4 regions of the Abyssisolibacter fermentans genome follow, and region 1 is predicted to be linked to each of the others. Evidence: predicted binding sites of a transcription regulator. Region 1 holds the regulator's gene; each other region holds the start of a gene.
What was found. The regulator HrcA, encoded in region 1, represses chaperone genes, less so after heat shock. The targets are predictions, from matches to a motif close to TGTTAGCACTCNNNNNNNNNGAGTGCTAACA.
Positions count from the first base shown of each region.

Region 2: AYC61_RS17390 (co-chaperone GroES) is a predicted target of HrcA. The motif match lies at 1,234-1,264, and genes of this name have one in related genera.
Region 3: AYC61_RS08305 (Hsp20 family protein) is a predicted target of HrcA. The motif match lies at 1,806-1,836, and genes of this name have one in related genera.
Region 4: htpG (molecular chaperone HtpG) is a predicted target of HrcA. The motif match lies at 1,562-1,592, and genes of this name have one in related genera.

Region 1 covers NZ_LOHE01000002.1:113,185-116,407, reverse strand. The annotation lists gene dnaK (molecular chaperone DnaK) at 1-278, opposite strand, end outside; gene grpE (nucleotide exchange factor GrpE) at 299-826, opposite strand; gene hrcA (heat-inducible transcriptional repressor HrcA) at 920-1,963, opposite strand; gene hemW (radical SAM family heme chaperone HemW) at 2,141-3,223, opposite strand, start outside.
Region 2 covers NZ_LOHE01000090.1:54,531-57,753, forward strand. The annotation lists gene groL (chaperonin GroEL) at 1-868, opposite strand, end outside; gene AYC61_RS17390 (co-chaperone GroES) at 897-1,178, opposite strand; gene AYC61_RS17395 (AI-2E family transporter) at 1,433-2,530, opposite strand; gene AYC61_RS17400 (DNA-3-methyladenine glycosylase family protein) at 2,658-3,223, opposite strand, start outside.
Region 3 covers NZ_LOHE01000051.1:37,967-41,189, forward strand. The annotation lists gene AYC61_RS21180 (hypothetical protein) at 534-704, shown strand; gene AYC61_RS08300 (Hsp20/alpha crystallin family protein) at 861-1,358, opposite strand; gene AYC61_RS08305 (Hsp20 family protein) at 1,345-1,779, opposite strand; gene AYC61_RS08310 (desulfoferrodoxin) at 1,906-2,292, opposite strand; gene AYC61_RS20660 (CLI_3235 family bacteriocin precursor) at 2,577-2,750, opposite strand; gene AYC61_RS08315 (hypothetical protein) at 2,891-3,181, opposite strand; gene AYC61_RS08320 (TIGR04066 family peptide maturation system protein) at 3,183-3,223, opposite strand, start outside.
Region 4 covers NZ_LOHE01000066.1:1,464-4,686, forward strand. The annotation lists gene htpG (molecular chaperone HtpG) at 1-1,473, opposite strand, end outside; gene AYC61_RS22045 (hypothetical protein) at 1,661-1,795, opposite strand; gene AYC61_RS11210 (CXXX repeat peptide modification system protein) at 1,960-2,274, opposite strand; gene AYC61_RS11215 (radical SAM peptide maturase, CXXX-repeat target family) at 2,271-3,223, opposite strand, start outside.

The DNA.
Region 1 (3,223 bases):
GCAGAAATATCTTGAGGAGTTAAATTTTTATCATCTATTTTCACTTTATAATCTGTACCCATATTTCTTTTAATAGATGCAATTGTTCTATCAGGGTTTGTTATAGCTTGTCTTTTAGCAGTTTCCCCTACTAATCTCTCTCCATCTTTAGTAAATGCCACTATAGATGGTGTTGTTCTATTTCCTTCTACATTAGCTATAACTAATGGTTCTCCACCTTCCATAACTGCTACACATGAGTTAGTTGTTCCTAAATCAATACCTATTATTTTAGCCATTTTAAATCCTCCTATTTTCTTTATTTAGATACTTTTACCACACTTGGTCTTATTACTCTGTCATATAATTTATAACCCTTCTGAAATACTTCGATTACAGTATCTTCACCATATTCATCACAAGCTTCTTGCATAACTGCATGATGTAAATTCGGGTCAAATTTGCAATTCAATGCTTTAATTTCTTCTAAATGATTTTTGTTAAATATATCAATTATTTGTTTATATACCATTTCAATACCTTTGTATAAATTATCTTTTTGCGTATCTTCATCTACTGATTCTAATGCTCTTTCAATGTTATCTAATGAAACCAATAAATCAGTTATTAGCGCTTGATTCGCATATTTACTAAGAGATTGTTTTTCTTTTTCAACTCTCTTTCTATAATTGATAAAATCTGCTTGCAGTCTTATGTATCTATCGTTAAGCTCTGCTAATTCCTTCTCATAATTTTTTTCTTGCTCTTCTCCTTGTTCTTCTTCACAAGAATACTCTTTATCACTAGCTTCTTCACTTATATCTTTTTTTGTTTCACTCTTACACATTTGACTCACCCCTCTATGCAATGTTTGTATATATTAAGACTATAGCCATATTATCACATTTCAAAGGTGCAAGATTCTATATCCCACACCCTTTTAATCAAGAAAATATTTTGATAAAATGTCATTCAAATCCCTAGCCATAAGTTTAACTATGGGAATAACCTTAGAATATTCCATTCTAGTCGGGCCAATAAGTCCTATCTTTCCTATAGTCATACCATTCATTTTATAAGTTGCAGTTATTAAACTACAGTTTTTGATTTCATCATATTCATTTTCATTACCTATTATAACCTCAATATCATTCTTATTGTCTCTTAACAACATTTCAGTAATTGTTTCTTTATCTTCCAAAAATGAAATGATTTCTTTTGCTTTACAAATATCATTATACTCAGCATAATCGAATATTTTATTTACTCCATCAGTATAGTATTTTATATTATCTAATTCATCAATTGTATTATAGAGTGTAGGTATTATATCTGATACTATGTTGTGTAAATCATTAACTTCTTTAACTATTGTATTAATTACTTCCCTATTTATTATTATAGGTAAGTCTCCTATGTTTTTGTTCTTTAACTTAGTATTTAATAAATTTGTAATTATACTTAATTGTTCCTCATTTGCACTATGACTAAGTCTAATTATTGTATTTTTAACAATACCAGTACTAGTAACAAAAACAACTAATATTCTATACTCATCTAATAACACTAGCTGTATATGCTTTAACTTGCTAGCTTTTAAATTTGGAGCTACAGCTAATGTAGTATATCGGGTTAAATCAGATAATATATTTAAGCTTGACTGTACTAACTGCTCTATTTCACTTATACTATTTAAGAGGTTCTTTTTAATATTTTGCTTTTTCACATTTTCAATATTCTTAAACTCAATTAAACTATCTACATACAATCTATAGGCCTTATCAGATGGAATTCTACCAGCTGAAGTATAAGGTTGAAATAAATATCCTAATTCTTCTAAATCTGACATTTCATTTCTAATCGTAGCAGGACTAATTCCTAAAGAATATTTCTTGGAAATAGTTCTCGATCCTACAGGTTCACCATTAGTTATATAACTATGTATTATAGCCTGAAGGATTTTCATCTTTCTATCATTTTTCATACACATCGCCTACCAATCTAATACCAATCTTAGTGTTATTTGATAGTTAACCTTATCTATTTCATAATATTTTTCAATTATTAGCACTCTCTCTTATTGAGTGCTAATACTTTCTGTTTTTAAATTATCATTGAATTTAATATTTGTCAATACCTTTTATACATTTTTTTTAAAATTTTATGGCATTAGCTCGCAAAATATCTGATTTGATAAATCAAGTCCACGTCTAGTTAATTTAATTCTATTTTTTTCTGTACTCAACAAACCATTTTTGTGATATTTTTCTATAACTTCTCTATAAACATCAAATATACTTACTTCAAATTTATTTCTAAAATCATCTATATCTATACCTTCTATAAGTCTTAAACCTAATATTGTATATTCGGCCATTTTATCCTTTTCAATATTACAAATATCATTTATAGGCTTTATACCTTGATCTAGATTTTTAAAATAATCTTCAAAGTTTTCATTATTACTCCATCGATTATTGCCTATATTTGAATGTGCAGCTAATCCAAAACCTAAATAAGGCTTAAGTTTCCAATATATTAAATTATGTTTACATTCATAATTTTTTTTACTGAAATTTGATATTTCATAATGATGATAACCATTAGCCTCTAGAAAATCTATTGATTCATGATACATTTCTCTTTCAACATCTTCATTAGGCAGTATAAGCTCTCCTTTTTCATATTTCCTATAAAATGGTGTGTTTTCTTCAAGCTTTAAACTATATAATGAAATATGTTCTACATCTAACTCAACAGTTTTTTGTAGTGTATTCATTACATCATCTATACTTTGCAAAGGTAAATTGAACATTATATCGAAGTTTACATTATCAAAACCACTTTCTCTAATATCGTGGTAAGCCTTTAAGACAGTTTTTTGATCATGTATTCTACCAATACTCTTTAGTAATCTATCATTAAGAGATTGTACTCCCATACTAATCCTGTTTATTCCACAACTTTTATACACTCTAAGCTTATCTTTATCAATAGAACTAGGATTTGCTTCTATAGATATTTCTATATCATTATCTAAATTAAATACTTTATTTGTTTTATCCAATATCTGATAGATATATTTACTATCTATGGACGATGGAGTCCCTCCACCAATAAAAATACTTGTCACTTTATAGTCTGCTAACTGAGAAGTATACAACTTTATCTCACTCATTACATACTTAATATACGTTTCTATTATATGTTCCATACGAGGAAATGATATAAAGTCACAATAGTA
Region 2 (3,223 bases), on a different contig from region 1:
TATCTCTTAACATTTCTTTTCTTCTATCACCAAATCCAGGAGCTTTTACAGCAACACAATTAAATGTTCCTCTTAATTTATTAACTACTAATGTAGCTAAAGCTTCTCCTTCAACATCTTCAGCTATTAATAATAAAGCTTTACCTTGTTGAACAATTTGCTCTAATATTGGTAATATTTCTTGAATGTTTGCTATTTTCTTATCAGTAATTAAGATATAAGGATTCTGTAATACTGCTTCCATTTTCTCAGCATCAGTTACCATATATGGTGATAAATATCCTCTATCAAATTGCATACCTTCAACTACATTTAATGTAGTTCCCATTGTTTTTGATTCTTCTACAGTGATAACTCCCTCGTTACCTACTTTCTCCATAGCTTCTGCTATTAAATTACCTATTTCTTCGTCACTAGCTGATATAGAAGCAACTTGTGCAATAGCTTCTTTACTAGAGATTTCTTTTGAATATGATTTTATTTCTTTAACTGCAGTTTCAACAGCTTTATGTATACCTTTTCTGATAATCATAGGATTTGCACCTGCAGCAACGTTTTTTAATCCTTCTCTGATAATAGCTTGAGCTAAAAGAGTAGCTGTAGTAGTTCCGTCTCCTGCTACATCATTAGTTTTAGTAGCAACTTCTTTAACTAATTGAGCTCCCATGTTTTCGTATGCATCTTTAAATTCTATTTCTCTTGCAATAGTAACACCATCATTTGTAATTAGTGGTGAACCAAATTTTTTATCTAAAACAACATTTCTTCCTTTAGGTCCTAATGTAACTTTAACTGTATTTGCAAGTTTGTTTACACCTTGCTCCATTGCACGACGTGCTTCTTCACCAAATTTTATTTGCTTAGCCATTTATAATCACTCCTTTTAAACTCATTAATTATTCAACAACTGCTAATATATCATTAAGTTTTAAAATTGTATATTCTTGTCCGTCAATTTTTATTTCTGTTCCTGAATATTTAGAGAATATTACTTTATCTCCAATTTTTAATTCATTTTTTTTCTTATCATCTTCAGTTATAGAAGGTCCAACAGCTAGTACTTCAGCAACTTGGGGTTGCTCTTTAGCGGAAGTTGGAAGTACAATACCACTCTTTGTTTTTTCTTCAGCTTCAACCTTTTTAATTACTACTCTGTCTCCTAATGGTCTAATATTCATATTTCTTCCTCCTTAATAAAAATTTATTTGATTTTAATAAATTATCTAATTTAATTATTAGCACTCAGCAATACCGAGTGCTAACACTTACAAATATAATGTTACATAATACACCATTATCAATCAAATGCCGTATTGAACCAATATTTAGTATAATTGTCGATTATACTAAATTATATTCATTTTTATCTGTTTTTTATTTATTTACTCCATATTCCTTTAGTTTATGACAATTAAGCACCAAATCTAATCAATTACATATCAATCATACCTTTATTTTTTAATCTTTTATCAATAATTCTTTCAATTAATGTTTTAATTATAGCTATTAAAGGTGCCCCCAAAAACATACCCATTAATCCAAATAAAGCTCCTCCTATTGTAATTCCTGATATTATCCAAAATGGCTTTATTCCTACTTTATCTCCTAAAATCTTTGGTCCTAATATCCAGCCATCAAACTGTTGAAGCGCTAATATAATTATAGCAGTCCAAAACGCTTTGATAGGACTTACAAATAAAGTTATTAAAATTGCTGGTACCGCGCCTATAAATGGTCCAAAATATGGAATCATATTAGTAATTCCAACAATTGTACTTAAAACAAGTGCATAGGGGTTTCCTGTTATCAACAATAATATAAAGCATATAATTCCAATTATTGCTGAATCCAAAAGCTTTCCTATTAAAAATTTGGAAAAAATATCGTCCATCTCTCTTAAAACATCCAATATTTTATATGCACTTTTATTATCAATAAAGGCAAATAATATTTTTTTACTACCTATAACAAATCCTTCTTTGTTATATAACATAAATATAGCTATTATGAAATTAACCATTATGTTAAATAGTGAATGCGTAAAACCAACAGCCTTCAATGCTACACTGCCTAAACCTGGACCTACATAATCCATAATCTTTTGAATACTGCTATCAGCAAAATTTTCGATGTATGCTACTATATTATACTTTCTCAGAAACTCTATTTTATATATATCTGATTGCAAGAATTTTTTAGTGCTTCTCATGAAATCCGGAAAACTTTTACCTAAATCTACAAAGTTATTTACAATTTCCGGTGCTGCAATAGCTATAATAAATATTACTATTCCTAAAACTATTAAATATGCAATTGTTATGCTAAGAACCCTATTACATTTTAATTTTTTTTCTACAATTCTTATAAGAGGATTTAATATGTATGCTATTATGAACCCTCCTAAAAACGGATTTAATATTTTAAAAAACATAGGTGCTACACTATCATTATTAATAATCTTAAATAACAAAAGGATAATAATCGCAACTGGTACCAGATTAATGTAGGGTATTTTAATTTTTTTGTCCATTCTACTCTCTCCTAATCACTGTATTTACATAATTATAACATATAAAACCCAGATTATTTCATGAAAAATTAAATTATTATATGAAGCTCCTTCTTGAATGTGTAATCTATTAATATCAAATCATAATTTAGTTATTTTTTCCTAGTTTTAATTCTCTTGCATAATAAAATAAATACTGTTGAGCAAACCCTGCATATGCTCCAAATTTATCTTGAGCAAATTCCTGTATATCTTTTAATTTACTACCTTCAGGCAAATAAAAATATTCCATAACTCTTTTAACCCAAACATCTATTGGGAATGCATCATGCTTTTCCATAGAAAATAACATAATACAATCAGATACCTTAGGTCCAACACCAGCAAATAACATCAATTCTTTTCTAGCATCCTCTGTAGATAAATTCTTCATTCGATATATATTCATTTGTTTCTCACCTACAATAACAGCAGCATTAAAAATGTACTTAGCTCTAAATCCTACTCCACTTTTCAATAATTCTTCTATTCTCATTTCTTTTAAAATTTCAGGTTCAGGAAAACTATAATATGTTTGACCTTTATATTCACCAATTTTTTTGCCATAACTTTCACTTAATGCTTCTATACATTTCTTTATTCTTGGAATTCCATTATTAGCTGAAATAATAAATGATATTAAAGTTTCCCAAGGATCTTGATTTAAAATTCTCA
Region 3 (3,223 bases), on a different contig from region 1:
ATAATTTTCTATGAATAATCTGGGTTTAAGTATAGTTTTTCTATTTTTAATAATGTATTTTAATAATTTCAATTATTGTATTATTCTATTTTTTTTTACAAAATCCTTTTAAAATAGTGTAAAGCATATCTTTGTTTGAAATGTAAGTATAATAGAATTGTAAGTATTAACAGTTTTTTAATGTATGATATGGATATGCAAAGCCATAATATAGGAAAACATTAATGTGGCAACTTGTGATTGACAAGAAATATCAATCTAAAGGCTATGAAACTAGCTATACAATGGATAAAAATCGCAAATTTTTTTAACTTATAAAGAAGGTAATGAATCAGCTAAAAAACTGTATACAAAATTAGGATTTAAGCAAATAGGGGAAATTAATATGAAACTTTAAATATAATTTTACAATAGTTAAATACCTTATTACATTCCTAAGAAATAAACGTTTATAACATCTTTTATAATATGAATGTTATATCAATCTTGTATATTTTTAATACATAACAGAATACTAATATTGAGGTGATGTTATGAAATTGGATTTTAATAAAAATGTAGGTATTACAGATAAAATTGTAAGAACATTAATAGCAATATTATTAGTTAAATTAGTCTATAACAAAAAATTATCTAACAAATTTAAAACAGTTTCTATTGCATTTTCAATGCTTAAATTCGTAGAAGCCTCTTACAGTTATTGAATTGTTTATGATCTATTGGGTTGGTCAACCCGTTAAATACTCTTACTTACATGTTCATAAGAGTAAGCGATTCATATATGAAATAAAATTTTGATTATCTGCTAAAAAAGATGAGTACATGTAAATAACATGACCCATCCTAAAGTAATATATTATCTATTGAATTTCAATTTTATACCTATTATCAACTTTTTCCTCTTTTTGTGCTGTTATTTTTAATACTCCTTCTTCAAGTTTTGCTTCAATAGTTCCTGCTTTAATATCTTTAAGATACATACACCTTTGCATTGAAGTCATTTTTCTTTCTCTGTGTATATAATTTTCTTTTTCTTCATTTTTCTGTTCTTGTCTTAGAACAGCAATTGTAAGTCTTCCTTCATTATAGTCTAGCTTAATTTCTTCTTTTTTTATACCTGGTAGTTCAGCTTCAATTAAATACTCTTTCTCATTGTCTTTAATGTCAATCTTAAATGTATCATTACGCAAATTTCTTATCGGAAAAAAACTATCACTAAAGAAATCATCAATCATGTCATTAAGATCAACAATATCATTATTATATTTTTTTTGCATAGAATTTCTGTTAAAAGGTGTTAATCCAAATATATCAATTCCTCCTTTTATAATATTTTTATTTATATTACTTGACTTCAATTTGAAGTCTATTGTCTATCTTTTCTTTTTTTGGTGCTTTGATTTTTAATATACCATCCTCAAGTTTTGCCTCAATAGCACCTACATTTATATCTCCAAGATATATACTTCTTTGCATTGAAGTTATTCTTCTTTCTCTGTGAACATAGTTTTCTTTTTCTTCATTTGCTTGTACTACACGCTTAACAACAATCATCATTCTTCTTTCTTCATAGTAAATCTTCATTTCATCTTTTTTTATACCTGGTAGTTCGGCTTCAACTAAGTACTCTTTTTCACTTTCCTTCACATCAATTTTAAATGTGTCATTCCGTATGTTTTTTGAAGATAAATATCTATTATTGAAGAAATCATCAATCATGTTGTTAAAAGTAAGTAAGTCATTAGTGAAACTGTTGTTAAAAGGTGTCAATTCAAACATATTAAGTTCCTCCTTTAATAGTTTTTTGTTAGCACTCATCACTGATGAGTGCTAACAACTTTAAAGTACACCTTTTTGAATGTTTTGTCAATACCTTTTTTGGTTTTTTATTAAAATTTTTGATTATTAAATTCTACCTTTCCAAAGTCCGTGTATATTACAATACTCCCTAGCATAAACATTATCTAATTTCTCAATTTTAAAAACAACTTCTGGTATATCATCAGGAGCTAATTCTTTTCTATATATTCTATTCCCTGCGATTAATTCTATCCACTGAATATAATGCTTTTTCGTCATTGGATGGCTTTCGTTTTCTCCAATTCTTACCTTATACCCACCTTCTATTTTTTCAATAAATGGTACATGTTTTTCTTTTGAAGTATCAGCTGTTTGTTCTTTTAATAATTCCATCTTTTGACCACAACAAACAAGCGGTACACCTTCTCCATGCAAAACTTCTACGATATTATTGCATATGTCACATTTATAAATTTCAAGATTGCTAGTCATTTTATTCTTCCTCCATAGTTGTTTTCTTTTTTAATTTTTGTAATGTATTAATATCATTTTTATAACTTAGCTACTGATATACTCAATAACACTCCCTCTTGATAGTTTTACTTTTTATTAATAAACTATTCAATTAATATATTTTTTTCTCTCAGTATATTTTTAATTAATTCAAATATATATAATTCACAATCTTTCTGGTGTATTTTAATATAATAAAAACCTCCTTGGTATAAAATTTTACCAAGGAAGTTTTTATTATAGCTAATACAGGATATATTCTCCTACATCGCTGCACCTGATGGATCATAAGCTGCATCATTATCTGAATCATAATCTTTTGAATAAATTTTATCACCAGAACAACCACAGGAACATCTACCACACAAAGCACATGGATCATGAAAAGCTTTTATTGTCTGCTCCTCTATATTGATTTTTCTACCTAATTTTTTCATTGTTTCACCCCCTTTTTATGTTATAAAAATTTATAATTAGCCTGTGAATAATATTGAACTAATTATAAATTATATTATAATATCAATGTTATACCTAAAATAAAATTCATCAGTATAACTATTGATACACAAACCTTTTTTTATATTGCTGGTTTTTGGTTTATCTTAAGCTGCTTATAAATAATGTCTGCAATGTTATTAACTGTATTAAAACTCCCTTTGACTATATCTTCTTGTGGGATTTTAATCTTAAATAATCTTTCGCACTCTAATAAAACATATACTAATTGAGACGCATTTAATCTTATTTTGATACCTAGAAGTTTTTCATTTTCATAACCTTTACCTATACAAGTTATATCTGTTTCGAATAATTTTTTAATAATACTAACTATTTCTTCCATGATATTAGTTTTACTTAATTCAGTCATATTAAATCTCCCCCAAATTAGCTAGTTCACTTGAACTATATG
Region 4 (3,223 bases), on a different contig from region 1:
ATTTTCTTCCTTTTCGGTTAGAAGACTAGATAGATCAGAGTCTACTCTTTTAAATTTAATATCTGTGTTGGTGCTTTCTATGTGAGAGATAAAAGCTTGATCAATGTTGTGATCTAATACTACGGCTTCAACATCATGTTCGCTAAGTAATTTAATATACTGAGATTGTTGAGTAGTATCAGTTATATAATAAACTTCATTCTCAAGTTTACCAGCATGATTTGCTAAATATTCATTGATGCTTAAATGTTTTCCAGTGTTTGTTTTATATAGTACAATATCTTTTACTTTTTCTGCAAACTTAGTATTTTTAATAATACCAAACTTAACAAATGGACTGATATCATCCCAGAATTTTTTAAAATCTTCTCTTTTAGTTTTGTATAAGCTTACTAGTTTATCAGCAACTTTTTTAGTGATATAATCTGAAGTTTTCTTAACAAAGCCATCATTTTGAAGGAAGCTTCTTGAAACATTTAGTGGCAAATCAGGGCAGTCAATAACCCCTTTAAGAAGTAGCAAAAATTCAGGGATAACTTCTTTAATATTGTCTGCAATGAAAACTTGAGTATTATAAAGTTTAACTTCTCCTTCTAAAGTATCAAATTGTGTACTTAACTTAGGGAAGTATAAAATACCTTTTAAATTAAAAGGATAATCCATGTTTAGATGAATCCAGAATAAAGGTTCTTTGAAGTCTTTAAATGTTTTTTGATAAAAAGCTTTGTAATCTTCATCACTACATTCATTTGGACGTTTAGTATAAAGTGGTGTTACATCATTTAAAGGTTTAACTTCTTCAATAATAATATTGCCATCTTCATCTTTTTTAGGTTCTTTGTTAGCTACATCTAAGAATATTGGAAATGGCATAAAAGAACAATATTTTTCTATAGTTGATCTAACCTTATATTCATCTAAGAAATCAGTACCTTCTTCGCCTATATTTAGTGTGATTTCTGTACCTCTAGTTGTTTTATCGCTTGCATCCATTTCAAATTCAGTACCACCATCACAGAACCATTTTACAGCAGTAGCACCTTCTTTATAAGATAATGAATTGATTTCTACAGAATCAGCTACCATGAAAGTAGAGTAAAAACCAAGACCAAAATGTCCTATTATCTGCTCGTTTTCAGCTTTATCTTTGTAGGCATTAAAGAAATCTTCAGCTCCAGAGAACGCTATCTGATTAATATATTTTTTAATCTCTTCATCAGTCATACCAATACCATTGTCTATAAATTTAAGAGTCTTATTTTCTTTATCTAGTATAACTTTAACAGTAAAATCTTTATCTTCTTTTAAATCAGCTTCGCCAAGTGTGCTAAGTCGTTTAACTTTTGTAATAGCATCACAACAATTAGAAATAAGTTCTCTTATAAAAATATCATGGTCAGAATAAAGCCATTTTTTTATTATAGGAAATATGTTTTCGCTATGAATAGATAAATTACCTTTTTGAACAGCCATTTAATTCACTCCTTAAAAAATATGTAATAGTACAATTCAATTACTTTCAACAATATAATACCCCAATAGTGAATAATTGTCAATAAAAAATTAGCACTCATTTAATTTGAGTGCTAACAAAAACTTTTTCTTTAATTTTTATTATTTAGCTGCTATATTTAGTAAAGGTATTAAAGAAGTTAATTTGTTAAAAATCAAGATCTTCAGCACATACACCAGGACCTCTAGCACATTGTACTGCACAAGTAGTATTACAGCATTGTGCGCACCAGTCATAGCAATTACCTTCACACTCAGTTGCACAACTAGGACAAAATGTCATGATTTCACCTCCTTTTTGGATAAATAAGTACTCTTAGGAACTCTTAAATTCCTAAGACACTATATTTATAATGATAATCAAAACGTTTTTTCTCCCATTATTTTGCTTACTTATTGGATATCACATAATGACTATCAAGACTTTATTTTAATTATGATAATTAATTATCGATCGCATAAGATAATTTCTCTAGTATTAAAATCTATCATCCAAAAACGATCATTACTTCCCTTTCCTTCCCATAAATATTTATTTGACTTTTCATTCCACCAATTTTGGATATCCTTTTTTGTGTTAGTATAATCTATAACAAATTTTTCGTAAACAATATTGAAATCATCTTTATTTTCAACAAAATCATTTCTAAATAAGAGAAGAAGTTCTTTAAGGGAACTTAATTTTTCACTATAGTCTAACAATTGCGTTTTTTCTATTTCAGTAACGGTGCCAACTGTAATTCCTTTTTTTTCTTTTTTCATAAACTATTAACCTCCTGATATTTTTTTTCGCTCATAACATAAGATTTATTTTTACTCAAAATTTTATCTAATGGATCTAAATAATCTATTTTTTTAATCAATGATGTTCCAATAACAATATCATTCTTTATTAATTCTATCTGAAGTTTTCGGGATGCATTTCGTTCTATGTGGCTAATTACACATTGAATTTTAGACGGCGTATTGTATTCATTAGTAAGAAGCTTGTTTAAATATACACATCTACTGCAGCTGTAAGCATCGCATTCTTTGCATATAGGAGCTCTGTCTATAGCTAATAAATCGAGATTTTCCATAGTGATACCTTCATCAACATTTCCTATACAATTGTCTTCATCATTGAAATAGAACGCTGGGCATATATATATTTTTCCATTTGGTGCTAGTGTGAATTTATTGACGCCTGCATTACAATTATTCATTTCATTTAAGTAAAGACGCTCAGTCAAGATATTTATTTTAACTTGATTATCTTTAATATAATTTTCTACGAGAATATCAACTAATTTATCTAATTCATTTTCATATAATTCAATGTCCGTATCAGACCAAGTTTCAATATCAGTTTTAATAATTGATATTTTTTTGTTATATGTTAATAATTGCTTAACTGCAATACTCAAATTATTTATTTTATCTTTATGAACTATATAAGTGTCAGTGCTAGTTTGATTTGTTTTATTACAGCTTGTACTATCTATAAATTCAGATTTTCCCAAAAACTCTATATCAAAATCATTTGCTTTAGCAAATTCTAAACCTTTATTTACAATATCTTTATCCATTTTTTTATTTTTTACATTATTATTTTTAAAATTTTGATATAAACATTCAAAAGGCGCATTGTTTTCAAGTAGAATCTGTAAAGTTTTTTCTTTGATGTTTTTGTTTAGCTGTTTATATTTGGTTGCTTCTTCATGCCAAGGAG